Regions from separate parts of the Neobacillus sp. GCM10027624 genome, predicted to be linked through region 2. Evidence: riboswitches for the same ligand, from Rfam matches in the RefSeq annotation. Region 2 holds a riboswitch; each other region holds the start of a gene.
The links. A riboswitch is a leader RNA that binds a small molecule or an ion and turns the genes downstream of it on or off. The one in region 2 is predicted to bind cyclic di-GMP.
Positions count from the first base shown of each region.

Region 1 (10,022 bases), on a different contig from region 2:
AGGGTGTCCGGGATGAATTTAGCAGAAAAATCGACCGAAAATGTCGAATACATGATTGAACAAATTAAAGAAAAATTAAAGGTTTTAAACTTGGGCGCCATAAAACCAACTCATTTCGATGAAGAAATGTACGAAGATCTAAAAGAAATTTATGATTTGGTCATGAAGAAAAATTCCTTCAGTCCAAATGAAATGCAAGCTCTTGTTGAAGAACTTGGAAACCTTCGAAAAAAATAAAAAGCAGACCCTAGGGTTTGCTTTTTATTTTTGTTCTGTCAAAATGATTGGACCATCCTTCGTAATCGCAATGGTATGTTCATATTGGGCGGAATAAGTTCCATCAACGGTTCTTGCCGTCCAGCCATTCAAATCCATTTTTGTATGGTACATACCGATATTCACCATTGGTTCAATCGTGAACACCATTCCTTCTTTAATGCGCGGTCCTTTTCCCGGAAGGCCGTAATGTGGAACATCCGGTTTCTCATGAATTACAGTTCCAATTCCATGTCCAATGAAATCCCGTACAACCGATAGTCCTTCACTTTCAACATATTTTTGAATTGCGTGTCCGATATCACCAATTCGATTTCCTGGAACAGACTGTTCAATTCCTTTATACAGTGCCTCTTTTGTTACCCTTAATAAGTGGTCCGTTTCAGGAGAAACACTGCCAACAGCATAGGACCATGCTGAATCGGCCAATGCCCCATTATAATTGACCACCATATCGATCGTGACAATATCCCCGTCTTTCAAGGGTTCTTTTCTTGGGAATCCATGACAGATTTCATCATTAATACTTGCGCATGTGGCAAATTCATACCCTTTATAACCCTTTTGCTCCGGTGATGCGTTATTTTTTCGTAAAAATTCATCAACAAATTCTTCAATTTCCCAAGTCGTAATACCTGGTTTAATTAATTTAGCGATTTCTTTATGGCATGAAGCAAGAATTTCTCCCGCTTTCTTCATTGCTTCAATTTCTCTTTGTGATTTTAAGACAATCATTGTTTTCCCTGCCTTTTTATATTTTTCAATATCCACTCTAAAAACATCTTATCTCTATCCAAGCTTTTTTTCAAAGAAGTGATTTAAGAATTCATTAATTCTTTGTTAACTCCGAGCGTATATTGTAAAAAATACGCCGTTCGTAATATGGAACTTTTATCTCCCTTTTGGTAATATTATAATATAGATTATCTTTATTAGGTGTGTGAGATGCCATGATTGGAGAACGAGTAAAAAAACTGCGTTTAGAAAAGAAAATGTCCCTTTCCGAACTTGCTGAACAGGCGGGAGTCGCAAAGTCTTATTTGAGTTCCCTAGAAAGAAACTTACAAACAAATCCTTCTATTCAATTTCTCGAAAAAATTTCGGCAGTCTTAAATGTCCCTGTTGATTATTTAATCCATGAACGAATTGATCAAGAGGAATTGGACAGCGAGTGGATGAAGATTGTAAAAGAAGCAATGAATTCAGGAGTATCCAAACAACAATTCCGTGATTTTCTTGAATTTAACAAGTGGCGGGCTGACCAAAATAAGTAGTATTAATTTTTAAAAAAAAGAAAGCATTCCCAAAAGGATTATTCATCTTTTTAGGAATGCCTTTTTTGTATGTAACTTAACATTGCTCAGCCAACTGCTCCTTCACATCATTTTGATTTAGAAATGTTCGAACTGTTTCCTTGTCAATTCCCAGTTTTTTTGCTTCGAGTATTAGAGTAATCCATTCTTCATCCATTACTTCCACTATACCTTCTGTGTTTCCCAACTAAACTCACCCCTAAAATACATATCGTATTCCAGGCAACCCGGCCATCATAGCAAGATGCTCTTACCTTAGATCCTCGGCTTTGCGTCCCTCTTTTTCAAAAGGTTTGCCTTTTTCTGATTGTATGGTTATAAAATAACAAAAAATTCATTATTTATTACTCAGGACTAAATACTTAATCCTTTTAGATATGTTTATTATAAATAGTTCTTTTTTAGTAGGGTGTTAGATTTTGTCAGTTTTTTATAATTTTCACATTACTTTTTGCCACAAATTAACTAAATTTTTGACAAAAAACTGCCAAACCATTAAGAAACACTTCATTCTTACACAAAGAATCCATATTTTCGAAGAAAAAGGAGGGAATTTTTGTCGAATTCCCTCCTTTTTCCTTATCTTTGAAATGCAATAATAGATTTAAATCCTTTTTGCCCGGGTCCCCTGCAGAAATATCGTTGAAATGAATCCGTTAGGTTTTGATTGTTTAGTTCTGGATTTACGGTTTCTTTCGACCGAATGGTTAAATAAGAACAAGAAAGACCTATTTTGCACGAGTCCTCTGTATTTAAACCCTTTAAATTCCCATATATAATTCCAGCAATAAGTGAATCACCCGCACCTGTTACGTCCGTAACCGGCACCTCAGGGGCAACCAATGCTCCAGCTTCCCCGTCTTTGGTAAAATAAATTAATCCCTTATCTCCTCTACTGATCACGACCTTTTTAACGCCCTTGTTTAGAATTTCCACAGCCGCCTTAAAAAAGTCCCCCTCGGTCCTTATTGTAATATCGGACAATACTTCTGCCTCTTTTTCATTTGCAACGAGCCATGTAATTCCTTCAAGCGAACGCGGTAATTTTTCAGATTTTGATACTGAAACTGTAGCAATGCAAATAGGAATATTTTCACTCCTGCAATGTTGGATAACGAGCTCAAGGATTACTGCAGGTAGATTTGTATCGAGTAAGACGATGTCAGGCCGGTCTTGGGGCCATTTTTTTTCAATAAAGTCCTCTTCCGTATGATCATATATAGCCATATCAGCCAACGCGATTGCCATTTCACCTTCTTCATCAAGGACAGCTGTATAGGTACCCGTTGACTTTCCCGGCAGGGCCTCCAAAAGGCTTACATCCACATATTCTCCTGTTGTTTTACGAAGCCACTTTCCTTCAGGGTCATCTCCTACATAACCAAGTAAGGAACTATTAAGACCGAGACGCCCAAGGTTTTCAGCAATATTTCTTGCTACTCCGCCACAGGACATCGTACTCTTTGCAGGGTTCGATGTTTTAAAGGTAAGGTGATTTATCGTTTGTATTTTGCGATCTATATTGGCTCCGCCAATACAAAGAACATTCATGGTTTCAAACACTCCTCTGGACAGGCAACTAAGAATTAGAATTCGACAAAAATCCTCTCCTCTATAACTAGTACGATACACACCTAATAAAAACCTTTGGATAAAATTGTATTTCTCTGTATTTTGCGCAAACGTTTTCCTTGAAAAGTGAATAAATCAAGGCCTCATTCGGTCATAATTTTTTAAAAATTTTTTTAGACCAGAAAATTTGTCTAAATCGTGACATTTAGCATATAATGTAAATAATATATAAATATTCCGAATATTACAAAAAATATAGGAGGTATAAGAGAAGATGACTCTTCTTCATGTATTGAATTACTCCATTCCCATTGGTTTTATTGTGTTCTTTGGTTTTCTTCTTGATCGTATGTGTAAACCTAGTAATCCGAAACAAAAAGCTGGCGATGAGTGAAGTCTAGTCAATAGAATTCACCAAAGCCAGCTTTTTTTACGAGATAAAAAAGGTTACGATTGACAGTACCACAGATGTAATCAGCATTGCGATTAGCGGGCGGGCAGCTTTTGTCCGAAGATCCCGCAGGCTGACATTTAAACCGAGACCGACCATGGCAGAAGTCAAAATAAAGGTAGTAGCCGTTGCGACCCCGTCTAACGCTGCTTTTGAAACTGGAATCGACTTGCCGAAAACATAGCTTCCAAGCAAACTCATTATAATAAAACCAATTAAAAACCATGGAAATTCAATTTTCGTATCCCCTGTATTCGCTGTATTTTTCCGTTTTACCCAAAACATTAAAATAAAAGATAATGGAACAAGCAGCAATACTCTACCTAATTTCGCCAGTAGGGCAATCGCTAAGCCATCAGGACCAGCAGGAGCTCCTGCCAAAGCGACATGAGCAATTTCGTGAAGGCTGGTACCGCTCCAAATTCCATATTCAATCGCCGATAATGGAAGAAAAGGTCTTAGGATGGTATAAGTGATGGAAAATATCGTTCCGACTAGCGCGATAATCCCTACTCCTATCGCGGTATCTTCATCCTTTGCTTTGATAATGGGTGAAACGGCTGCAATGGCTGCTGCCCCGCATACTCCAGTACCAACCCCCAAGAGAAGAGAAAGGGATGATTCTGCTTTCAATAATTTTCCGAGCCAAACGGTTAATACTATAGCAAAAGTAATAACACCCACATCGCGTGCAAGTAGTCCAAGCCCTTGATGCAGTACAATATCAATATTTAGTTTTAAACCGTACAATATTATAGCAAACCGCAAAAAACGTTTCGCAGAAAATTGAATACCGGTGCGCAATTTTTCTGGATATCCAAAAAATTGCCGGTAGATTATCGCAATAACGATTGCACAAGCCAGCGGACCAACATGATCAAAACCAGGGACTTTTGATAAAGCATAGCCAAGTGCTGCAACAACAATCGTAAAGGCAATTCCACCTAACCATAAACCAACGGAAGGCTTAGGTTCCAGATTTTTTTGCTGAAGTCCGTCCTGTTCAGTGATAGATAAAACTTTAGCATTTAGGTTCCCCATTTTTATCACCTCATTTAATTTCTAATTTTAGAATACTCCTGGTTCATGTATAAGGAAAATAAAGATATATAATAGGGATGATAAGTAAATTCATATACATAAGGAACCGAAGCGAGGGTAATCGGATGGATCAACATTTAGAGGTATTTATAAAGGTTGTGGAAAAGGAGAATTTTTCTAAAGCTGCAGAAGATCTGCATATGACACAGCCTGCGGTCAGTCAATATATCAGAACTTTAGAGGAATCTGTCGGCGCGAGACTGCTTGAAAGGAGTAATAAATATGTGCGCCTCAATAAGGCAGGGGAAATTGTTTATCATCATGCAAAAGAAATTTTGGCACTTTACACAAAAATGCAATCATTAGTCGATGATCTGACCAATAAGGCAAGCGGGCAGATTTCGATTGGTGCGAGCTATACATTTGGTGAATATATTCTGCCACATATTATTTCAAGAATGCAGTGGCAATATCCCTTAATTCGTCCATCAATCAAGATTCAAAATACAAAGGAAGTGATTGAGCTGGTAAGAATGCATCAATTGGATATAGGAATTATCGAGGGTTTTTTGAAGGATGATCATTTAAGTTCAGAAGTCATTTCTGAAGATAAAATGGTGGTTGTTGCTTCGCCCACTCATCATCTTTTATCCAAACTTGGTGAAAAACGAATTTCTGATTTGGTGGATGAAACATGGATTTTAAGGGAGGAAGGTTCCGGTACACGGGAGGCTGCGGAAAACTTTTTTCGCTTGCATAACTTTACGCCCAAAAAAATTATGGAATTTGGAAGTACTCAGGTGATAAAAGAATCCGTGGAGGCAGGTCTGGGGATCAGTCTATTGTCACGCTGGGCTATTGAAAAAGAGATTGTCCATAGTTACATCCGGATCATTCATATTGAGGGTCTGCCTTTCAAACGGAATTTTTCGTTGATTACTCAGTCCGCCTATCAAACAAAAGCCTTAAAGACATTTATTGAAATTGTGAGGGAGTATTTGTCGGAATTCTAATTCGTTTCGTCTGAATAGGAGTTTGGAAGGAAACTTTCTCGGTTTCTACGTGATTTTGTCTTTCTAACTGCTCTAGAAGGACACTTTCTCAGGTTTCTACGTGATTTTGTCTTTTTAACTGCTCTAGAAGGACACTTTTACTCATACTTTTTAGTAATTTGTCCTTCCAACGCATCTGTAAGAGGGTTATTTCAACTTATTGTGCACCTTATGTTCATAGTTTTTAAAAAAAGAGGAATTCGTTTTAACGCCTCGTTTGGACATCATTTGATTGAAACGCAGAAGCTTTTCATTTAGCTTTCTTCTAAGTCCTTCCCGCTCTGCCGGGTCATCACATTTTTTCATTAAATCCTCAATTGTCGTCATTTCCCTGCGCAAATGACTTTCCTCTTCGGTATACCCAGCATTTTTTAACAACTTATAAGCCATGCGCAATTCCTTTGGAACTCCTGCGAGGTCATCGAGAGGAAGCGGCTTGCCCATCCCAGGAAGATTTTCAAACTCCCCATCTTCATATGCTTTTTTAATCCGTTCTTCTGAGACAATATGAAATAGATCCAAGTTTTAACCCCCCTTTTTACCTTACCTACTATGTAAAGTATATCAACTATCCATTTATATGCCTATTAGCTTAAATGTAATTTTTTATCCTCATTGGGGGAATGCTACAAGCGTAAACGAAAGGAGTGTTGAGTTTGGCACGTGGAGAACATTTTAATCATAAAAAGAAAAACCACCCAGGCGATTTTCCAAAAAACAGCCTGACGGAAAAACATACTAGAGAAGTCATTGAAGATGAAGAACTAATCGTCACCCAAGAAGCATTCAAAAATAGAGTCGAAGAGGAAGAGTAAAAAAGCGTGAGGAGCACCTCACGCTTTTTTTGATTACAACACAACCGGTTGTGTTAATTCAGCAAAATCCAACTTTTTTAGACCTTCTGCAGCTTTTTCAATATCCTTCGAGAAGATACGGTCTTTTTTAATAGAAGGAACAATTTCTCTTCCCTTTTCGTAAAGTCTTCTTGTTTGTGTAGCCATTTTATCCACACCACGGTATTCCACAGCCTGCATTGCACAAATTAATTCAATCGCAAGAACTCTTCTTGCATTTTGAATAATTTGATGTGCATGTCTTGAGCCAATGGTTCCCATACTTACATGATCCTCTTGGTTCGCAGAAGATGGGATCGAATCGACACTTGCTGGGTGTGCCAATGTTTTATTTTCAGAAACAAGCGCTGCTGCCACATATTGCATAATCATCGCACCAGATTGTAGACCTGGCTCTGGGCTTAAGAAAGGCGGCAGATCATTTAATTGTGGATTGATTAACCGTTCAATGCGTCGTTCTGAAATATTAGCCATTTCCGCAACGGCAATTTTCATAAAGTCCATTGCAAACGCAATCGGCTGGCCATGGAAATTACCTCCAGAGATAACTTTCTCACCATCATCAAAAATTAATGGATTATCTGTTGCCGCATTCATTTCAATTTCTAATTTTTCTTTTACATAATCAAGTGCCTGCCATGAAGCTCCATGAACCTGTGGGATACAACGAAGTGAATAAGCATCCTGCACGCGAAGCTCGCCTTGTTGTGTAGTCAATAAGCTGTCACTTAAATAACTGCGGATTCTTGCTGCTGTATCAATTTGCTGCTGGTAACCGCGTGCAACATGAATGTCTTCATCAAATGCATCAATAATTCCATTTAATCCTTCAATCGTCATGGAAGAAATAAGCTCACTTTCAAACGCAAGCTGTTCTGCTTCTAAGTAGCCGACAACGCCCATTGCAGTCATCGCCTGTGTTCCATTGATAATTCCTAATCCTTCTTTTGCCTCTAATGTAATTGGCTGAATTCCTTCGATTTGGAACGCTGTTAAAGAATCCATACGATTTCCTTGGTAGAATACCTCTCCCTCACCAACAAGTGCTAATGCTAGGTGGGAAAGTGGTGCTAAATCTCCACTTGCACCAAGTGAACCTTGCTGCGGAATAACAGGTACAATATCATGATTCACAAGATTTAATAATGTTTCAATTACCACTGGACGGACGCCAGAAAAACCCTTTAACAGTGCATTGGCACGAAGAAGTACCATTGCTTTTGCTACATCCACAGGAAATGGTTCGCCGACGCCGCAAGCATGAGAACGGATCAAGTTTAACTGCAGGTCTTGAACATCGTTCTGATCGATTAATACATCACTAAATTTACCGAATCCAGTTGTAATTCCGTAAATCACTCTTCCTTCTGAAACAATTCGATCTACTGCTTCCCTGCTCTTTTTTACTGCTTCCATGCTTTTATCTGATGCTTGGACCTTTTGACCACCATATAATACTTCTTTCATTTCTTTTAAAGTTAAACCTTGCCCAGTTAATGTAATCATTTATTATCTCTCCTCTACCACTTTAGTATAATAAAGAAAGAGGCTGGATTCCTGTTTACTTAGTTTAGGAGTCCAGCCTCTTTAATAATCATAATGGAATATTTAATTTTTATTATTGGATGTATAAACCGTCTCATATGTCTCATTCTCCTTTTAAAAAAATATAAATATTCCTATTCCTATGATAATTATTTTATGTGAATCAAGCCCTTACTGTCAATGAAATTTTCTGAATTTTAGCACGATAACACTTTAGCACAATAATAAATGAAAGATGATCAGGGTTCTAGACTGTTCATTATTAATTTAAACACATTTGTTTTATTATTCTTTTAGTAGATAATACTGTAGAAAACATGATACATTTAAAAAAGGTATATAATGAAAGGGGTTTATTATGTTCAATATTGGGCAGATGCAATTAAATAACTCCTTTACTTTAGTTGGGCCGCATACATCTTTGATACATATAAAAAACGAACTTTTAGAGCATGATTTTGTTGTTGTTTCCGGTGAAACCTACTACGCAATCTCAAATAGTGAATACAACCTTATAGCCTTAAATGAGGATTCGCTTCCTGTAATCAACTGGATTGAAAAGGTAAATTGGCTCCCTTCCAAAGTTTTTACTATCAATGAACTTTCTACATCAACAACAGATTGGAGACGGCCAGTTCTGATTAAGGATAAGGATAAAGAAGATATTATCGGGATTGTGACTGCTAACCATTGGTTTCAGCAACTTGAAGGGGAAAATAAGAGATTATCCGCTTACTTTTATACATTGGCCGAAACAATTAATGATGCAGTCACAGCTGTAGATCAGGAAGGAACTGTTATTTGTTGGAATTCTGTAGCTGAGAGGACGTATAAAATTAAGCGCGAGAATATCCTTGGGCAAAAGATTGGAGAACATTTTAAAGCGGAATCCCTTATATTACACCATATATTAAATGAGGGGCGGACTGTTCGCGGCGCCTATCATCGCCCCAATAACGATACTCACGTACTGATAAATGCTTCTCCTATTATAAAGAATAATACCATTATTGGGGGTATTGCGATCGAGCGCGATATTACCGGATTCGTTCGATTAAACGAGGAACTTGACTCATCGCTTCCTTCGCTAATTGATCAAGAAAAGCCTTTTGATTCAATCATAGGAGTTAGTTCAGAAATTCAACAAGCATTACAAATTGCACAAAAAGTTGCCTCTGCTGATATTCCTGTTCTGTTAACCGGGGAACCTGGTACGGGAAAAGAGATGCTGGCCAATGCGATCCATTATGGCGGTTCAAAAAACACTGGACCTTTTGTAACTGTCAATTGTTCAACGATTCCTTCTGGCCTTTTAGAAGCCGAATTATTCGGATACCATGAAGGAGTCTTTACATCCGATCGAAAGGTCGGACAAGCTGGAAAAATCGAACAAGCAGGTAATGGAACTTTGTTTCTTGAAGAAGTTGACAAAATGCCCCTGGATATTCAAGAGAAATTCCTAAATTACTTGGAACATCAATCCTTTTATCGAGTGGGTGGATCTGAATTAATTACAACAAACACACGGATAATTGCCTCTACTTCTCAACCATTAGAATCTATGGCAAAGGATGGGGAATTTAACGAAACCCTTTATTATCGTTTAACTGTAATTAACATTGATATCCCTCCTTTGCGTAAAAGAACAGAGGATATTATTAAACTTGTTCAACAATTTATACTTGAATTTAGTTCTAAGTATAAGAAACCCATTCCGGAAATTACTCCTAAGGTAATGACCCTTTTGATGAACTATGATTGGCCAGGAAATATCCGCGAGCTCCGCAATGTCATTGAACGCTTTATCATTCTTAATGATGAAAATTTAATTACACTTCATCATCTTCCCAAAAATATAATTGACACTTATTCTGGAGATAACAGCAATGTTCCAAGCCAAAACGAAACATCACTAAAG
Region 1 covers NZ_JBHTHD010000013.1:339,843-349,864, reverse strand. Annotated here, with positions in the region: gene ACFQZ9_RS22740 (DUF1128 domain-containing protein) at 13-237, shown strand; gene map (type I methionyl aminopeptidase) at 262-1,011, opposite strand; gene ACFQZ9_RS22730 (helix-turn-helix domain-containing protein) at 1,227-1,550, shown strand; gene ACFQZ9_RS22725 (anti-repressor SinI family protein) at 1,627-1,776, opposite strand; cyclic di-GMP riboswitch class I at 1,808-1,897, opposite strand; gene ACFQZ9_RS22720 (carbohydrate kinase family protein) at 2,169-3,140, opposite strand; gene ACFQZ9_RS22715 (YeiH family protein) at 3,592-4,653, opposite strand; gene ACFQZ9_RS22710 (LysR family transcriptional regulator) at 4,779-5,666, shown strand; gene ACFQZ9_RS22705 (DnaJ family domain-containing protein) at 5,853-6,227, opposite strand; gene ACFQZ9_RS22700 (hypothetical protein) at 6,362-6,520, shown strand; gene hutH (histidine ammonia-lyase) at 6,554-8,065, opposite strand; gene ACFQZ9_RS22690 (sigma-54 interaction domain-containing protein) at 8,463-10,022, shown strand, end outside.
Region 1: another riboswitch for cyclic di-GMP. It lies ahead of ACFQZ9_RS22725 (anti-repressor SinI family protein); the one in region 2 lies ahead of ACFQZ9_RS30010 (anti-repressor SinI family protein).

Region 2 (10,022 bases):
TTGCAAAGTTCTATGGGGACCTGACAGACGTTGCGATTCATGGTGGATATCAACAGATTTTATCGTTAGTTCCATATGGTACACTTCTGATTCTTGCAAGTATCGCCTCAAGTGTATCCTATTCATATTGTAATTTATTTGCAACGAACGCAGTGAAAATGGATTTAAAAAACCATTTTTTTCATCATGTATTAAGATTGCCTGTTGGGGATGCTTCGAATTTCCGGTCCGGTGAATTAATGTCCCACTTTTCTAATGATATCCATGGGGTCGATGGTGTAATTGGAAGTAGCCTTATTAGTCTGATTCGGCTACCAATTATTTATATTGTGGTCTTTATTTATTTGATGCAAATCAATTTGACCCTTTGTTTAGTGAGTCTCATTATTGCACCAATCGCCGCAATATCTGGTGTGGTGTTTGGATTATTACTTCGGAAAAATGGTAGATCAATTCACCGGTTAATCGGAAATATTAATCATCATTTAAGTGAAACCTTTCACGGTTTTACGGTTATTCGTTCCTTTACATTGGAGAGGCTTTATTATTCAAAGTTCACTAAACAAAATCGTGAATTATTGAAATTAGAATTAGAAAATACGAAACTTCAAAGCTTATACAATACGGGTGAGCATATTATCGGCTCCATCACTTTTATTCTAAATCTATCAATTGGCGCCTTATTTGTCTCCAAAGGAGAGTTAACTGTTGGTGCTTTTTTAACTTTTTTAAATCTGGTCAATCATTTATTTTATCCGATTACAGGGGTGGCTAACGTCTGGGCAGGTCTCCAACGTTCGGTTGCAGCCCTTGAGCGAGTACTGGCTGTCCTTGATAAAACCGCTGCCTTTAAAGAACTGCCAGCCTTTTCTCAGCCAATCAATATTGTGGAATCAATAGAATTTAGGGAAGTTACATTTGGCTATGTCGAAAATACCAATGTATTTGAACATTTTAATATGACGATTCCCTCGGGAAAAGTTGTGGCGCTTGTGGGACCGAGTGGAGCGGGGAAGAGTACGCTGTTTAATTTATTACAAGGATTCTATACACCTCAAGAAGGGGAGATTCAAATAGCGGGTAAATCCATTCAGGAGTTAACCGCTTCAGAATTAAGAAGTTCAATTGCCCATGTCCCACAGGAAACTTTTCTTTTTGCCGGCACCGTTCGTGAAAATCTTTTAATTGCCCGTCCAAAAATTACTGAAAAAGAAATGGTGGAAGCGGCCATTCATGCTGAAATTCATGACTTTATCCTTTCATTGCCAAAGGGATATGATACGGAAATTGGTGAAAATGGAATTAAATTATCAGGTGGCCAGAAACAGCGGATTGCCATTGCCCGGGCTATTTTAAAAGATGCACCTATTCTATTATTGGATGAAGCGACATCTGCTTTGGACGGAGAAACCGAATACTATGTAAAAGAAGCTCTTGACCAATTAATGGAAGGAAGAACCACCATTGTAATTGCTCACCGACTGACTACCATCCAAAATGCGGACCTTATTTTAGTAATAGACCATGGTCGGATTGTCCAACAAGGTACACATGAAGAATTAATCAGACAGAGAGGGCTATATCGTAATTTAAATGAAACTTCATTTAATAAATCAACTTCATTGTCCCTTTTGTCAAAATCGTAAAAAGGAGGTGGTTCTGTGATTGAGTTAATAAGAGCCGTTTATGAGCGAAAACCATTACCTGAAGATGATTTCTTCTATCATCGTGTTTTGAAGGATATTAAAGAAGATGGGATTGCTTCTCAAGTATATTATTTACTTAAAGAGGAAAGAAAAATAGAGCAAACTCCGGAATTTTTTCAATCAATTTTACATAAAAACTATGAAAAAGCGTTATTCCAAAATCTATTTATAAAAAGCCAACAAAATGAACTCCTTCAGCGGTTTGAACAGCAGGGGATGGATGTCATTCCCTTAAAAGGGATTCATTTTGCTGAAAAGGTTTTCGGGCATTTAGGGGCAAGAGCAACATCTGATATTGATTTGTTAATAAGGATGGAGGATCTTGAAAAAGCAATAGAAGTTGTCAATTTGCTGGGGTTTACGGTAGAAGGAGCGCCGATACCCGGCCATTTTCATTGCAGTTTTAGTAAAGTATTGCCACACTCTACCATGCCCTTAGTAATAGAATTGCATTGGAGCCTTGTGAAACAGAATACTTCAAGGTTTCAAATTAATGATATATGGAAGCATGCCAAAACAGTTGAGGGCTATAAGCATATTAAGGAATTAACTCCTAACCATACCTTTTACATGATTTGTCTACATGGCTGGAGACATAATTTAGATACGATGAAGTATTTCTTAGATTTAATACAAGTTCTTTGCAAATATAACGATGAATTGGATTTAGTGGAAATACTGAAGCTTGCAAAAGCGCATCAAACATATAAAAGAATGATTAGAACCTTATCTATACTGTATTTGGAGTTTCCGTTTTTGGAAGAGATTAAACCGTTTGATTATAAAAGGGATTTTCCATTATGGAAGTATCGCAATGCCAAGGGCCTAAAAAAATATCTTGATTTTTTTGATTACCAGCTTTTTAGTTACGATACTACTATTCATAGTTTAATTGAACTTTTTCATTTGATTTTTCCTTCCAAATATGATCTCGAAGTACAAATATATGATCATTTCATAGGTAATAAAACGTATTGGTCTTTATACAAAAACAGACTCAAAAGTATAATCAAAATCTTCGTTTCCAACTAGGAAAGAATATATCATAATTTTTAAATAGTTAAAGGGGATAACGGTTATGAATACTAAATTAGGTATTCAAATTTTTGGTAATGTGAAGAATATGCTTAAAGAACATCGTTCTTCTAGAAGACCAATCATAAAATTTGGAGTTTCAAGCCTCTATTTTCTTAGGAATTCAGCTAACACTATAAGGCGTTTTTGGTTTGATAAAGAGTTTCGCTCAATTGTGTTTATGCAGCTGACGAACTCTAAAAATGTTCATCAAACTACACCCTACACCTATATGGATCGGTACCCAGTTATTTTTTCAGCTTGTCAAAATTATTTGGATGGAAAGCAAAATCTACGGATTCTTTCGTATGGATGCTCAACAGGGGAAGAGGTTTTAACCCTTCGAAAATATTTCCCTGAGGCGCATATTGTTGGTGCAGAAATTAATAAGCGAAGCCTTAAAATATGTAGAAACCTTTCAATTGATGATAAAATTACATTTGTTCATTCTGAACCTAATGAAATCCAAAAACATGGACCATACGATGCGATTTTCTGCATGGCTGTTTTACAACGAAAGCCCCATTACATTGAAGAAAAAGGAATTAGAAGTTTAAAAAAAATCTACCCTTTTGAAAAGTTCGAAGAACAGATTCTTGAACTAGATCAATTGATTAAACCTGAAGGTTTGCTAATCATTCATTTCACTCAGTATTCGTTTAAGGATACTGCGATAGCTTCAAAATATACCGCATTAGGTCACTATACTCAAGGGAGTTCATGTCTTCTATTTGATAAAAATAGTAATTTAATAAAAAATCCATTCTTTCCAAAAAGCATTTATAAAAAACAGAAAAGATAAATTTCGGGCGGAATATAATATTATAAACGATACACAAGAAACCCCTTTACAAATTTTACATAACTGTAAAGGGGTTTTTTTATCATATTTTAAATATCTTTAAAACGAAACCATTGCTGGAAAATTGCCCGATGGATTCAGAATTAAAATATACTTGCACACTGAATTAATCTTCCGTCTTTATTAAAAAATAACTTTAAGTTAAATGAAATATAGTAATCTCGGGTCTGCAAAAAAAACGAACCGCAAGTTTAGTCGTACCAATCCCTCGATTTACATACAAAGGCATTTTATTTTCTCCAACCTTATATAAGCCATCTGAATATTTTCGGGCAAGAACCTGTTTTATGATTGGACCATAAAAAGGCAAGCGGATTTGGCCCCCATGGGAATGGCCGGAAAACTGGGCGCTTATGGGGTACTTAATACTTTCATCAGCTATGTCGGGTTCATGAGCAAGCAGGAGCACACAATCCTGAGCAGTTAATCCTTCCACTGCTTTTTCGATGTTTGGATTACCATACATAAGATCATCAATTCCCGCAATATATAAGCGCTGCCCATCCACCTCAATAAAGTTGTGACTATTATCCAATACATTAAATTGAGAATTTTGTAGAACGTTAATCACTTGGTTTTTCGTATAAAAATCATGGTTCCCAATGACGGCCCATTTTCCTCCGCGAAGTCCTTTTAACGATTGGAGTAAAGGAATTGCCACTTCAGGTTGATAATTACCAATTTGGACCAGGTCCCCCGTAAAGAAAACAATATCTGGTTTTAAACGATTAATCATTTTAATAACAGGTTGAAAATCTTCTATATCATAGTGAAAACCTAAATGAACATCACTAAATTGAACAATTCGCCAGCCTTCAAATGCTTTAGGAAGATTTTTAATTTTCAACTTTACTTCTTTAACTTGATACCAAAAACGTTCTACCTTAAATGAGTAGGTTCCCATCATGATTCCTGCAGCTAGTATGCCTATATATATTTTTCCAGATTTTTTTAAAAAGGTGCGGCGATTCATCGTATTCTGATTTGATTGTAATTTAGTCATTGGTACTCCTTTATTGAAAACAGAACGGAAACTTAATGTTCCTTATAAAGAACATTATAAGTGAAATACAATTCTAACTCAACTACTACAGTGAAAAAACACCTATGGCATTACGGGAAAGGCAGGGTGGGCCAGTGTTATAAATTGTAGTATATATAGGAGAATTATCCCAATAAGATTGAAAAAATGATTATGATGACAAGAACGATTAATAAAAGAATACTTTTAAATTCTCCTTGCTATCTATTGTAGCTAATAATATATTACCTACCTCAGCATTATACACGGATTTTATTCTGTCTATTAACCACTTTTCATCTTTGTTCATTTGCTGCAAAACAAGAAACTGAATCTTTCCTTCCGTAATAATCGTTTTCGGCAAATCAAACGGTTCTGTTTTCATTTGGCAGTCCGAGGGTGTAAGTGGTTCGTATTGAGGATTTAGAAAAATAGACATTTGTCCATCCGCTTCCCATAGAGCCAATGCTACCTTTTTAACATCCTCCACTTTTTCTTTTCTTAATTCGGCCAATAAGTAATCAACTGTAATTCTCGCCTTTGATAGTCCCTGATATAGGATTGTTCCATCCTTTATCAGAGGGAAGGGGACTGGGTCCATAAACCTCCGAAAACGGGGCCATTTTAAGGTTAAAGAAATACAAATCATATATAAGACAACGATAATTATAGTGGAGATTATTGAACCCTTCATCCCTATAGTATGATCTGATAATGGATGAGCAATGATATTTCCCAACATTAATGCGATGATAAAATCTAATAATCTTAACTGGGAAATGGCACGGCTGCCCATAAATTTTGCGGAAAAGAGCATAAAAAAGAAAGTAATCGTTGCTCTTAAACTCCATTCCATGACCGTTAACGATTCCTGTCCATGTAAAAAATTCAACTAAGACACCTCTAATAAATAGAACTTTTTTATTTATTATGGCCTCACGATGAAAAAATCATCTATTATATTTTGTTCCTAAATCGGACTGAACTTTTGGTTTGTAAAATTTTAACGCATTAAAATTTTGTCGAAATTTTTGGAAACAAATTTGTTCGGTATAGTGAACTTTTATGGTAATATTTTCATAGAGATTACAGTACAATTAGAAAAAGGCAAACCTCTCGAAAGGGTGGGACGCAAAGCTACAGGTCTAAGGTAATATACTATGACGGCTGAGTTGCCTAAAATACTTATATTTTAGGAGGAAAGATAGAACAATGGAAGCTCCGATGATTGACGAAAAAGAACTAGATAAAGAGTGGTTAGACCTGATTCTTCAAGCACGAAATTTAGGAATATCTGTCGAAGAAATAAAAGAATTTCTAAAAACTTCCTGAGGTCTTTTTTTAAAATTAAAAAAGACCTACTCAAAATTTCAAGTAGGTCTAATATTGTTTTTTAACCTTAAAAGAGAAGTCGTTTTCGATTCATTTAATAATGCAAAAATTTCACACAAACAGGATAAGGAACTTCGATATCTTTCTCTATCAATGTCAGTTTTCCGGTTTCAACGTCTCGTCTATAAAGCACGAGATTGCCTGATTCCTGGTTAGATCCAACTATATATCGGCCGGTTGGGTCAATCGAAAAATCTCTTGGCCAATCTCCTTCAGAGGAAACTCGTTCGACAAAACTTAACTCACCTGTGACCTCGTCCACACTAAACACAGCAATACTATTATGCCCGCGATTCCCGGCATAAACAAAACGTCCGTCAGCCGAAATATGGATAGCACTGCCTTGATTGTTTTCCTTAAAATCGTCAGGAAGTGTAGAAATAAATTGGTTAGCTGTAAAATGACCATCTTCAGGGTGATAAGTTAGGAAAATGACCTCTGAACTAAACTCTGTCATCACATAAGCAAATTTTCCGTTTGGATGGAAAGTAATATGTCTTGGACCGCTTCCTGCAGGGGTAGATAAACGACTAACCTCCGTTAATTTTCCATCAGGACCTACTAAATATGTAAGAAGTAAGTCAGTTCCTAATTCAACCACTACGATATATTTTTCATCAGGTGTGACTCCTGCAAAATGTGTATGAGCTTTTTCTTGTCTAGGATCTGGACCAGAACCTTCATGTTGTATAACGGAAGCAGGTGACTGAATGTAACCTGTTTCAGAGTCAAGTAAATAAGATTCAACGGTTCCTTTATGATAGTTTGCACTAAATAAATATTGATTTTTGCTGTCCATGCTAACATGGCAAGGAGACGAACCGGGAGATGATTGGGTATTCATTTGAGTAAGTTCCCCAGATTCACTGTCAATCGAATACGATGCCACACCGCCTTCTTCACCTTTTTTTATAACAGCATATAAATATCGATTATCCTGACTAATGTTAAGGTAAGTAGGGTTGCCCAATTCAGCAACTGCTTTAATATTGATTATTTTTGCATTTTCTGTATCTAATTTAAATGTGTAAATTCCTTTGCTGTCGCCTTTTGTATAGGTACCGATGTATCCGGTGTATTCGCTGTTTGAATTCATTTTCTCCGCTCCTTGAGTATGATTTTCCGTTTTATTTTACCATAGTTAGGAAGGTTTATTTATTTTCGCACTCGAAAGGCAAATTAAAAAAGCATGGAAACTCATGCTTCTTCATCGGTCTTAACCCATTCCCCTGACCACTTCTCAATTTCTCTTATGATCGGCTCCATCGCCATTCCTTTTTCTGTTAAAGAATACTCAATTCGCACCGGTGTTTCAGGAAAAACTTCTCTTTTCACAATCCCTTCATGCTCTAGGTCCTTTAATCGTTCTGATAAAAGCCGTCCACTGATGGGAAGGGAGGATTCGATTGTACAAAACCTCTGTGGGCCTAATAATAGTTGATAAATAATAAAGCCAGTCCAACGCTGGCTCAGTAATTTCATAGCCTGCTCAAATTTAGGGCACAATGTTGATGGATTCATACTTATTCACCTCTATGCTCTTTATTATACATATGGTGATTGTAAACAATCAATTTAATTACTTGACGTAAATTCATTACGTTATTATAGTTAGTTACATAAAGTAAGTAAAGGAGTGAAAGTAATGCTTCCATCTTTATTTTTAGCGCATGGTTCACCGATGTTAGCGATTGAAGATAACAATTATACAAGATTTTTAGAAAAACTTGGGCAGCAATATCATCCAAAAGCGATTGTCATTTTTACTGCTCACTGGGAAGCTGAAACATTAACCATTTCTTCTTTAGATGAATCGTATGAAACCATCTATGATTTCTATGGATTTCCACCGGAACTTTATGAAATTAAATATCCCGCAAAAGGTTCCACTAAACTCGCACAATCTTTAAAAGAACGATTAGCACAAGCAGGAATTCCTTCTAATCTGGATACGAAGAGAGGGTTAGATCATGGTTCATGGACAATGTTATCAAAAATGTATCCAAATGCGGATATTCCTGTCATTCAAGTCTCTGTTCATCCCTTTCTACCAATGGATGCGCAATACAAAATCGGCGAGGCATTAAAAGGGCTTGGGCAAGAAGAGATTCTTGTTATTGGAAGTGGTGTAACAGTCCACAATTTGCGAATCGTTCATTGGGGACAAAAAGAACCGGAACCGTGGGCAGTCGCCTTTGACGACTGGCTTTTGGAAAAAATTAAAAAGCAAGATTTGGCCAGCCTATTCCAATATGAAAAACTAGCACCGAATGCCAAGGCTGCTGTACCAAGGCCGGAACACTTTGTTCCATTTTTCATTGCGATGGGCAGCGGAAACGGTATGGAACAGGCACAACCAATCTACCACGATTATGAATTTGGAACGCTAAGTTATCTTTGTATGAAATTTTAAAAGTGCCATTTTTCAATGGCATTTTTTGCTGTAATATTAACATTTTGTGAAGGTGTGTCCTTTTGTTTCACATTAGTGGACAGGTTTAGTACAATTAAACCTATCTTAGAGAATAAATGAGGAGTTTAAATTTTATGGCAAATAACAAAAAAAATACGAAACAACAGGGGAGTTCATCTAAGTTCACCTTTTGGATGATCGGCTTAATAGCGGTTTGTATTCTTGGCTTTATTTTTCTAGGAAATCATAATAAAAAGGTAGAAAAGCCAGCGTCTAAGTCGGATGTCGCGATTGATTATTCTGGCCAGCCATTCCTTGGGAAAAGTTCAGCGCCTGTATCCATTATTGAATTTGGCGATTATAAATGCCCAAATTGTAAAAACTTTGCTGACGGTGTGATCCCAGTTATTCAAAAAGAGTTAGTGGATACTGGTAAGGCTAAACTGTATTTCTTCAATGATTCCTTCATTAATGTAGACTCCACACGTGCGGCTAAATTTGCTGAAGCAGTCTATCACGAACTTGGGAATGATACTTTTTGGAAATTCCATGACCTTCTTTATAAAAAGCAACCGGAAGATCCTAAATATGAAAAAATGGATGTTTATGACAAGAAATTTTTGGCGAATACACTAAAAGAAGTAGCGAAAGAAGATGAGGTCAAAAAGGTCGTTGCTTATTTTGATGCCAAAAAGGCAGATGCTGCGTGGCAAAAGGATATGGATTATGTTACAAAACTTGGTGTAACAGGTACTCCAACGATTTTTGTGGACGGAAAGATGTTCCAAGGGAAAACACTTGATGATTTGAAGGATATGGTTGATAAAGCAGCAAAGGGGAAATAGGTAAATGAATAAATCCATACTATTTGCTTGGGTTGCTGCGATTATCGCCACACTTGGAAGCTTGTACTTTAGTGAAGTCCGTCATTTTATCCCATGCACACTGTGCTGGTATCAAAGAATTTTCATGTACCCATTAGTGATTATTCTTGGAATCGCCGGCTATCGAAATGATTTGGCCATCTATCGGTATGTTTTACCGTTATCTATCATCGGGATGATTATTTCTGGATATCATACGGTGCTGCAAAAAATCCCGTACCTGCAGCAGTTTGAAATGTGCACTTCTGGTGTTCCTTGTTCAAAGGATTATCTCAACTGGCTTGGTTTCATAACCATTCCAATGCTGGCGTTTGTTGCGTTTACCATTATTACGATAAGCCTCGCATTTCTTGCTCGAGAAAGCAAAAAAGAGACAATTTAGTCTCTTTTTTTTGTCATAAAAATATATGGGGAAATTTCCAAAAGTAAATAAGTGGTTTTAGGACTTTAATTTTCCGATCGATAAATTGACACGATAGTTACCATGTTTTAAGAGGCGTTCAAGAAGTAGCTCCATTTCCTTATTCGAGGCGAAGTGAGCAGTCAACAAATAGCAGCCCTCTCCGCTAATTCGGTGTACCTCGGTAATTGCCTCTTCCGTATTGAAAAACGAATGAAATGCTGTGTGATTCTCTGACTTTACAAAAACAGTAATAAATGCAGTTACAGG
Region 2 covers NZ_JBHTHD010000033.1:88,044-98,065, reverse strand. Annotated here, with positions in the region: gene ACFQZ9_RS30035 (ABC transporter ATP-binding protein) at 1-1,646, shown strand, start outside; gene ACFQZ9_RS30030 (nucleotidyltransferase family protein) at 1,662-2,738, shown strand; gene ACFQZ9_RS30025 (class I SAM-dependent methyltransferase) at 2,785-3,582, shown strand; gene ACFQZ9_RS30020 (metallophosphoesterase) at 3,779-4,645, opposite strand; gene ACFQZ9_RS30015 (DUF421 domain-containing protein) at 4,854-5,555, opposite strand; cyclic di-GMP riboswitch class I at 5,760-5,843, shown strand; gene ACFQZ9_RS30010 (anti-repressor SinI family protein) at 5,876-5,995, shown strand; gene ACFQZ9_RS30005 (lactonase family protein) at 6,090-7,151, opposite strand; gene ACFQZ9_RS30000 (winged helix-turn-helix transcriptional regulator) at 7,253-7,576, opposite strand; gene ACFQZ9_RS29995 (DODA-type extradiol aromatic ring-opening family dioxygenase) at 7,701-8,468, shown strand; gene ACFQZ9_RS29990 (DsbA family protein) at 8,603-9,313, shown strand; gene ACFQZ9_RS29985 (disulfide oxidoreductase) at 9,318-9,734, shown strand; gene ACFQZ9_RS29980 (Lrp/AsnC family transcriptional regulator) at 9,792-10,022, opposite strand, start outside.

Region 3 (10,022 bases), on a different contig from region 2:
TTGTACTTCACGGAGTCGCTCTTCCATCACATTAAATAGACTTGGAATCTTCTTAGTTTGTGAATATGTTCCATTCCATGCAATCCCAACAACCTTTAATTCCTCTTTTTCTACCACTTTTACTTGCAAAATAACTCCCCCTTTTACAAACATCCTATTTTTATAATTCTTAATTTAGTACCGAAATTCCTGCCTAAAATCAAACAAAAAAAGCATCCAAATTAAAATGGATGCTTTTTTAAAAATTATTTTAAAATATTAGGTATCTTTAATCTGGGTTAATCGGCAATGCTGTACTAAATTTTATCTCACGTAGGGATAAACTTGTTTGAATCCGATTTACACCAGGGAGTAAGTTCAACTTACGAATGAATTTCTCCAGTTCCTCGCGATTTCGATTGGCAACTTTTAGAAGATAATCATATTCCCCTGTCAAGCAGTGACATTCCAGAATTTCCGGCATCAAATTCAGCGCCTTCTCTAAATATTCGAGTTGTTCCTTTTGGTGTATATTTGTACTTACAAAGATAAAACAAAGTAAATCGAATCCAAGCTTCCTAGAATTCAAAACTACTACCTGACGGTCAATATAGCCTTCATTCTCCAAGCGCTTAACTCGAGCATGAGTCGCAGGGGGCGAAAGATTCACCCTTCTTGCCAATTCTGCATTACTAAGTTGTGCCCCCTTTTGCAGTAAATCTAAGATCTTTCGGTCAAGTACATCCAATGATTTATTCCCTTCTGTTGCATCAAACATCTTATCCCTCATTTCTTGTACCGAATATTTGATTGATTATCATCATTTTATCACACAACAAATTAATAATAATTCGTTTTATACTATATTTACCTTTAATTATTCATAATTTATTCGTATTTACAAAATAAATCATAATAAAATTGATATTTCTGTTACTATTATTAATATAATATAATTGAAAAGGGGCAAATCCTAATGCCAATCTTTTATGTTTTTCTATTGCTTCTTACCAGTCTTCTATGGGGAGGAAATTTTGTTTTTGGTAAATTTCTTGTTGGCCATGCCTCACCAATGACCATCACAACATTAAGGTGGCTGATTGCCATCCTTGTCCTATTGCCGATTGTTTTAAAGCAGGAAAAAAAGCTAATTCCGCCAAAATCATCCATTATCCCATTACTATTTATGGGATTAACAGGGGTTGTTTTTTTCAACCTATTTCAATTTTTGGCACTTGAAAAAACCTCTGCAACAAATGTTGGATTGATTTCCACCTTAAACCCGATTTCGATTGCAATCTTTTCTTCCTTTTTGCTAAATGAGAAACTAAAATTATTACAGATATTTTCAATGGGAGTTTCCTTTTTAGGAGTATTAATGGTATTGGCGAAGGGAGAATTCTCACATTTATTATCCCTTCATTTTAATATTGGGGATTTGTGGATGGTTGCAGCCGTGATCATTTGGGGGCTTTATTCCATTTGTAGTAAATGGGTGATGAAAACAATGTCACCCATGCTGGCAACTTTCTATTCTGGGGTATTTGGTGTGGTAATCTTGATCCCATTCAATATATCGAGCTTCCAAATTTCCAATCTTAATTCAAGCTTCCTTTGGGCCATTCTATATACTGGGGTAATTTCTACTGTTGTTTGTATGGTACTGTGGAATATTGGGGTTCAAAAAATCGGTGCAACCAGTTCAGGGATCTTTTTAAACTTTAACCCTATTTTTACATCCATCCTTGCCTTTTTCTTTTTAGGCGAAAGAATGTCTTGGTCAGAATTTGGCGGCAGTGTCATTGTTATTGCTGGATGTTTCCTATTTTCTTGGTTAAGGTCAGATATGAACGGGAACTCTACAAAAGTACATGTTAAATTTGGGTCATAGAAAGAAGGTTGTTCACTGTGAACAACCTTCTTTCTAGTTATACTAGATGACTTGACTCCCTGTGGAATGGCTAAATTTAACCCTTTGGCAATGCGCTGGCCATATTCAGGGCCTGCTTTATAGAAATTCTGGATTACTTTTAGCTTAATATCATCACGTTCAACCGGTTTCATGGCTCCAACAATATTTTCAACAAGGCGGGTCCGTTCATCTTTCTCCATTAAACGATACAAATCTCCTGCCTGTGTATAATGATCATCATGGTCATAGGCAACGCTTGCCGCGTTTCCAGATACAGGGAAAGGAGTTTGCTTAGCTTCCGGGACTTCTTTCGGACCTCCAAAACTATTTGGTTCATAGTAAACAGATCCGCCGCCGTTCCCATCGAAACGCATAGCGCCGTCACGTTGATAATTATTTGCTTCTACCCTTGGGCGATTGATAGGTAATAAATTATGGTTTGGACCTACTCGATAACGGCGGGCATCAGAATATGCAAATATCCTGCCTTGCAGCATTTTATCCGGTGAAGCTTCTACACCTAGTACCATATTACCCGGAGAATCCCCCTTCACCTGCAGCATTCACCCATTTAAAGGTATGGCTCCCATAACCATTCAAATGGCGGAGTGTAGCTGGAATTCCCCTGTCCCCCATTTAAATGTGCAAATTTAGACGGATGTACAAACCAAATCAAGCTTTCAACATTTACTGTAAATAAGACTGACAAGAAGGTGTAGATAATGCCTGCAATATCGGGAAAAGAATATATTGATAGAATCAATCATAATCCTGCGGAGATTTGGATTGAGGGTAAACAAGTAAGTGGCAATATTTCTGAACACCCTGCATTTGCTGGTGTCATGAAAAGCCAGGCAAAATTATTTGACCGGCAGCTTACTATGAACAACATGACCTACACATCTCCTACCAGCGGTAATCAGGTTGGTGTTTCCTTCCTTGAACCAAAAACAAAGGAAGATTTGGCCATTAGAAGAGAAATGGTGCAAAATTGGGCGAGAACGAGCGCCGGGATGTTGGGACGATCACCGGATTATATGAATACAGCAGTGATGGCTTTTGCTGCTGCTGCAGCTATTTTTTCGGATTCCTCAAAACTATTTGATCAAAACCTGCGGAAGTTATATGAAGATGCACGAGAAAGAGATTTGACCTTTACTCATACGTTTATAAATCCACAAGTCAATCGTTCTCAAGCCTATACAGAGGACTCACAAAATATCATCTCGGCCAAAACCGTAAGGCAAAATGAAGATGGTATTTTTATAAAAGGTGCACGACTTTTAGCAACACAAGGCGGAATTACTGACGAAATTCTCGTGTTTCCGACGCATATGGCTTCAATTAACAAGGATTTTGCCTATGCATTTTCAATTCCAAGCAACACTTCTGGACTTAGGTTCCTTTGCCGTGAGTCCTTCCGGTACAAGGATAGTCAATTTGACCATCCTCTCGGCTCTCGGTTTGATGAGATCGATACGATCGTTGTTTTTGATGATGTTTTCGTTCCTTGGGAACGTGTCTTTTGCTACCAGAATCCGGAGTCTTCCTATAGAATTTTTTCCGAAAGCAGTTTTTATTCATTAGTAGGTCATCAAGTAACTGCACGGAGGGTGGTAAAAACCGAATTTATTTTGGGTGTCGCACAGATGCTCGTGGATACGATTAATGTCGGGGAATACCAGCATATCCAGGAAAAAATTAGTGAGATCATTGTTGGACTAGAGACGATAAAAGCCTTGCTGTTGGCCTCCGAAATGAATGCGAAACTTGATCAATGGGGAACGATGGCTCCTGATTTCTCCCCATTAGGTACAGCAATTATTAGCTATTCGCGTCTTTATCCTAGGCTTTGTGAAATTTTACAGCAAATCGGAGCTAGCGGACTCGTTTCGATTCCAGGTGAAGCGGATTTTTCGTCAGAAATAAAGGGGGATCTTGACCAGTATTTGCAGGCTGCAAATGCCAATGCATTTGATCGTGTTACACTTTTTCGCCTAGCTTGGGATATTAGCATGAGCTCTTTTGGAACAAGACAATCCCTATACGAACGCTATTTTTTCGGGGATCCTGTTAAAATGGCCAGTAATGTATATCAAACCTACCACCGGGAACATTCGATCAGTTTCGTGAAGGAATTTTTAAAAAATCACTAAAACATAAAGAAAACTCGCCGATTAGCGAGCCCCTAAGGGCGAAGACAGAGGCGTAGTTGCACTTATACTTTTTCCCTAAAAATTGCTTCTACGTCGAGTTTCTTCTTCGCAGCAATTTTATAATTTCTTAAAGTACAAAAAACAAACTCCACTAAATGGAGTTTGTTTTATCATTTTTATGCCTTATGCACATTTACAGCTTGTGGACCGCGTTGTCCATTTTCGATATCAAAGGTAACTTCTTGACCCTCGTCTAATGTTTTGTACCCTTCGCCTTGAATAGCAGAAAAGTGAACAAATACATCATCCCCACCATCACGCTCAATAAATCCAAACCCTTTTTCACTGTTAAACCATTTTACTTTACCATGTTCCATTTCTTTTGTAGCCTCCTAGCATTTAGCCAATACATGTTTTGCAAAAATATACTTGCTAAAATAGCTTTTCCCAAAAAAATTATTTTTAAACCCTAATTATCAATTTTGAATAAATTTTATTTTCCCAGTGCCCATTTTCGAATGGCTTTTGCCACTCCATCTTCATTGTTGACTGAGGTAACCCATTCAGCAGTTTTTTTCACGATTTCCTGCGCATTCCCCATCGCCACGCCAAAACCCGCTTCTTTAATCATCGCTATATCATTTAAACTGTCCCCGCAAGCCATGACATTCTCCATATCAATTCCAAGACGTTCACAAACAATTTTTAATCCCTTGGCCTTATTTATACCAAGCGGATTGACTTCAATATTCTTAAGCGTTGAGTTGCTCAGCTCAAATTCACCTTTGGATTGAAGCTCTTTTTTAATGATTTCTCGAATTTCATCATCATCAATATCAAATCCAAATTTTAACCACTCAAAGCTATGTAGGTCCTCCGGCATATCATTAAACCAGTTTCGTTCCGTGCTGATTGCCCAAAACTTCGTATTATGATGCTTTGACAATTCCCACATCCATTGGATTAGGTCAGCCTTCATTAGATTTCTTTCGACTAATTCGCGCTTATCGTCCCAGATCTCACTCCCATTTACAGTTACAAGAAAGGATGTGAGTTCAAGTGAATCTGCATGCTCCCTGCATGTTCTTAAGGAACGTCCCGTACTTAGGACAACATAGATTCCCTTTTCCTGCGCATCTTTTATAGCCTCACGGTTTCCCACTGAAACTTCTCCCTTGTCATTTAAAAGGGTTCCATCCATATCAAGGGCAATAAGTTTGATATTAGGTTTATTTATGAGATTATCCATTTATATACTCCCTTCTCTCTTTACCGTTTAGAGTAACATCTTCTTCATGTCATTATCAAAAAATGAGCTCCTCAGTTTTACATATATAATTATTTTTAGCTTACAAAATCCGATGCTGCCTTTCTCAATAAATATTTGCAAATTTACTGAAGAGCAGATTTACTTTTTAAAAAAAAGTCATTATATTTATCTTATTCGTTGTACATATTTTCTTCAAATTTGCAACGATAAAGGCAAGCCTATGGAAACATAGGTACGCAAAACTAGAGGGGCTAAGGTGGGAGAACTACGCCAGCCAGTTGCCGAAAAATTATTAGGTGAAGGAGAAAATGTATGAAGAACACGAACAAATTATTAGTTAGCGGTCTTGCGCTGTCACTTGTGTTATCACAAGGTGTTTCAGCAGTGGCTGCGAAAGGAACTACCCACAAAAAGAGCTCGCAAAAAGTGGACAAGAATAAAAATGGCATGGATGACAAATGGGAAAAAAAATATAAACTCTCGGGTAAAAATCTTGCCAAACAGGATAAAGATAAAGATGGTTTATCTAATTTAATAGAATACAAGTTAAAATTAAATCCAACTTCAAAGGATACAGATAAAGATAAGATTCCTGATAGCTTAGAAGATTCGGATAAAGATCAATTAAGCAACCAAGCAGAAATTAATTTAGGTACAAACCCTGCTGACGCTGATTCGGATAATGATAAAGTAAAAGATGGTGCAGAAAAAGATAAAAGCGGAGTGAAATTTGCCAATAAAATTGAGGATTTGGAATTGAAAATTGTAACTTCAAAGAAATCTATTCAATTTGACTATGAATTAAAGGGTAAAAAATTTACTGTCAATATTGATAAAAAATCTCTACCTAAAGGCCAGGTTGTTTCGCTTATAAAACAATTGGAACATTCTAAAAATCTAACGCAAGAGGAAACGCTTAAAACTATTCAATCAAGATTAGGATTAAAAGTTGGCGATCATCTTGAAGGCAGCGTAAAACTATTAAATGGAACTTCTTTTGAACTAGTGAAGGATTTCACTGAAGTCAGTGGAAATCAAGGAACTGGCAAGAACGATGAATTAAAAGATAACGATAGTCATCATGGTCAAAATGGCGACCATGATGATAACGATAATGATAATGGTGACCATGATGGCAATCATGAAGGTGATGATAACTAAAAATAATAAACACCCCGTGATCAAATCGCGGGGTGTTTTTATCATTGTTGTTTATTTAACTATTATTAATGGTGATGGTGATGATCGCCTTTTGATGGATTGGTAATTAACCATTCTTCTTTTGGCACCTGGAAAAATTGAATCCAGATACCGTCCAAATATTCATCGCCTTTTTCAAGAATAAAATCAATATCCTTATCTGTTTTTACTACCTCATCCTTTTCAGTTGGTGTATCCAGCATTAAATCATAATGAGCATGATCCCCATGCATATGGGTAACAAATACACGAAACAACTTCCCTTGTGCCTCTTCTTGTTCCAACATTTTTTTCAACGCTTTTGCTGCATTTCGATTAATTTTGACTTTCACTTTTATTCTCCTATTCCAAAATAATTTAATTTTATTATCCCATTTTTAAATAAAAATAGACACCTTTTATCCATATTTCCCCTCAAAATCCGCCACTTTCTACCCAAGTGTCAAAAACTTTAACAAATTTGTCACAAATATTTTCAAAAACCTATACAAACATCACAGACAACTTGCTAAGATGACTTTAAGAAGAATTACTCTAAATTAACAAAAATTAACAACCCGAGTAAAGGGACCATGAAATGGTAAGTCAAATCACAATATTTGAAGATTAGTAGGGTTGGATCTTGTGCAATATTGTGAATGAATTCACACATTTATTTGTGAAAATATGAACAACTTTATTGAAAGGAGCGTAAAAAATGTTTAAAAAGGGTTATTTGATTCCCCTATTAGCTTTTTTACCGGTATTATTTTTAAGCGGCTGTGAGCCAAATATGGTTGTTTTTCAACCTAAGGGGCCTGCAGCAAGAGAAATTTTAGGCCTGATTAACTGGTCACTGATTTTCATGGCACTTGTTGTAATTGTTGTAATTGGCTTGTTTGTGTTTATTGTGTGGAAGTACCGCGCAACAGATAAAAATAAAGATTACGAGCCACCAGAGGAACATGGCAGTACAAAACTTGAAATCACCTGGACTGTCATCCCGATTCTGATTGTTATTGCGCTAACCATTCCGACGGTTAAATCAATTTATAATCTTGAAAAAGTTCCGAAAGGCTATGAAAATAAAAAGCCAATCACCATCAATGTTACTTCCGCAGATTGGAAATGGATCTTTAGTTATCCGGATCAAGGAATTGAAACGGTGAACTATTTGAACGTTCCAGTTGGTACCCCAATTAAATTTAAGCTTACCTCTGCGGGTACGATGAACTCTTTTTGGATTCCTGCTTTAGGCGGTCAAAAATATACTATGGCAAAAATGGAAACTCAACTTTACCTTGTAGCTGATCAACCTGGTGAATATATCGGTAAAAACACAAACTTTAATGGAAAAGGCTATGCGGGAATGGAATTTACTGTGGAAGCCCAATCACCGCAGAAGTTTAACAAATGGGTGAAGGATGTAAAGAACACTGCACCAAAATTATCGGAAAAGAAATATGTTGAACTATTAAAACCATCAAACTTAGGCCGTCAAACCTTTTCAAACACGCACCTAGCCTATGTTGATCACGGTGATATGCATTCGAAAACCTACACATTCCCTGAATTGTACAGAAATCACGACTACCCAGGGAAAATTTTTAAAGAACCTGATAACCATGAAATGCACATGGAGGGTCAGGCAGAAGGAAAGTCAATGGATATGAATGATATGGATATGAAGGACATGGACATGAGTGGAAATTCCAATGGAGGTGACCATAGTGGACATTAAGTGGGATAAGTTTTTTATTACCGGAGACCCTCTAATCTTAGGCTCGCAAGTTGCCATTGCTTTAACCATGATTGGTATTGTTGTAGGTGTAACCTATTTTAAAAAATGGAAATGGCTGTGGCAGGAATGGTTCACAACTGTTGATCATAAACGGATTGGGATTATGTATATTCTTGTCGGAGTACTCATGTTTTTCCGCGGTGGAATTGACGGGTTATTAATGAAAGCCCAAACCGCTACCCCAGATGGAAAAATTCTTGATGCACAGCACTATAATGAAATTTTCACAACACACGGCGTCATAATGATTCTCTTCATGGCTATGCCGTTCTTAATCGGATTAATGAACGTGGTTGTTCCTTTGCAAATTGGTGCACGAGACGTTGCCTTTCCGCAATTGAATGCATTAAGTTTTTGGTTAACTTTTGCCGGAGCAATGCTGTTTAATATTTCGTTTGTTATTGGTGGTTCTCCGGATGCAGGTTGGACTGCTTACTTCCCTCTTGCAGGAAAAGAATTTACTCCTGGTATTGGGAATAACTTTTATGCCGTTGCCATCCAGATTGCCGGGATTGGTACATTAATGACGGGGATCAACTTTATCGTCACAGTTTTAAAAATGAGAGCTCCTGGTATGACGTTAATGAAAATGCCAATGTTTACTTGGACATCTTTCATCGCATCCGTAATTATTTGGGCTTCCTTCCCTATTTTCACTGTTGCTCTTGCATTAATGACATTTGACCGGATTTTCGGAACGCACTTCTTTACCGTTTCTGGTGACGGAAACCCAATGATGTGGGCGAACCTGTTCTGGTTATGGGGTCACCCAGAAGTATATATTGTTGTTCTTCCAGCGTTTGGAATGTTTTCAGAGGTTATTTCAACCTTCTCTCGTAAAATGCTGTATGGTTATAAATCGATGGTTTTCTCGATTGTTGGTATCGCCCTTTTAAGTATGCTCGTTTGGGTCCATCATTTCTTTACAATGGGAGCAGGGCCTGCAGTTAACTCGATTTTCTCGATTACAACGATGATGATTGCTATCCCTACCGGAGTTAAAATGTTTAACTGGCTGTTTACAATGCGTAAAGGACGCATTCAATTTACAACAGCGATGCTTTGGGCATTAGCTTTCGTCCCTTGCTTTCTGATCGGAGGCGTAACCGGGGTTATGCTTGCAATGGGTGCAGCAGATTATCAATACCATAATACACTGTTCCTAGTAGCGCATTTCCACTATGTATTAATTCCAGGTGTAGTATTTGCAGTATTCGCCGGACTTTACTACTGGTGGCCAAAAATGTTCGGTCATATGCTGAACGAAAAGCTTGGAAAACTTCATTTCTGGTTCTTTGTAATTGGTTTTAATATGACCTTTATGCCAATGTTCTTCCTTGGATTAGACGGTGCCGTCAGACGTGCTTACACGTACTCTGCGGAAACAGGCTTTGGACCATTGATGCTCGTTTCTGCGATTGGTGCAGGAATTCTTGCAATCGGCTTTGGTTTCTTATGTTATAACATTTATTGGAGCGCTCGCTATGCAGACCGCAATATTTCAAGCGATCCATGGGATGCACGTACACTCGAATGGGCTACATCTTCCCCTGTTCAATTCTATAATTTTGCAAAACTACCTGAAGTGAAATCAATTGATGCCTTCTGGTACATGAAGAAACACAATGAAGGTCTAGAGTTAAAAGAAGATGACTTGGAAGAAATTCATATGCCAAACAATTCAGGTCTTCCAATTGTGATGGCAGTAGTCATGGGAATCGCAGG
Region 3 covers NZ_JBHTHD010000003.1:812,392-822,413, reverse strand. Annotated here, with positions in the region: gene ACFQZ9_RS09010 (GyrI-like domain-containing protein) at 1-129, opposite strand, end outside; gene ACFQZ9_RS09005 (Lrp/AsnC family transcriptional regulator) at 269-757, opposite strand; gene ACFQZ9_RS09000 (DMT family transporter) at 956-1,870, shown strand; partial or broken gene ACFQZ9_RS08995 (catalase) at 1,936-2,527, opposite strand; gene hpaB (4-hydroxyphenylacetate 3-hydroxylase family protein) at 2,614-4,047, shown strand; gene ACFQZ9_RS08985 (cold-shock protein) at 4,224-4,424, opposite strand; gene ACFQZ9_RS08980 (Cof-type HAD-IIB family hydrolase) at 4,541-5,296, opposite strand; cyclic di-GMP riboswitch class I at 5,519-5,603, shown strand; gene ACFQZ9_RS08975 (hypothetical protein) at 5,630-6,478, shown strand; gene ACFQZ9_RS08970 (iron-sulfur cluster assembly accessory protein) at 6,544-6,849, opposite strand; gene qoxA (cytochrome c oxidase subunit II) at 7,215-8,237, shown strand; gene qoxB (heme-copper oxidase family protein) at 8,227-10,022, shown strand, end outside.
Region 3: another riboswitch for cyclic di-GMP. It lies ahead of ACFQZ9_RS08975 (hypothetical protein); the one in region 2 lies ahead of ACFQZ9_RS30010 (anti-repressor SinI family protein).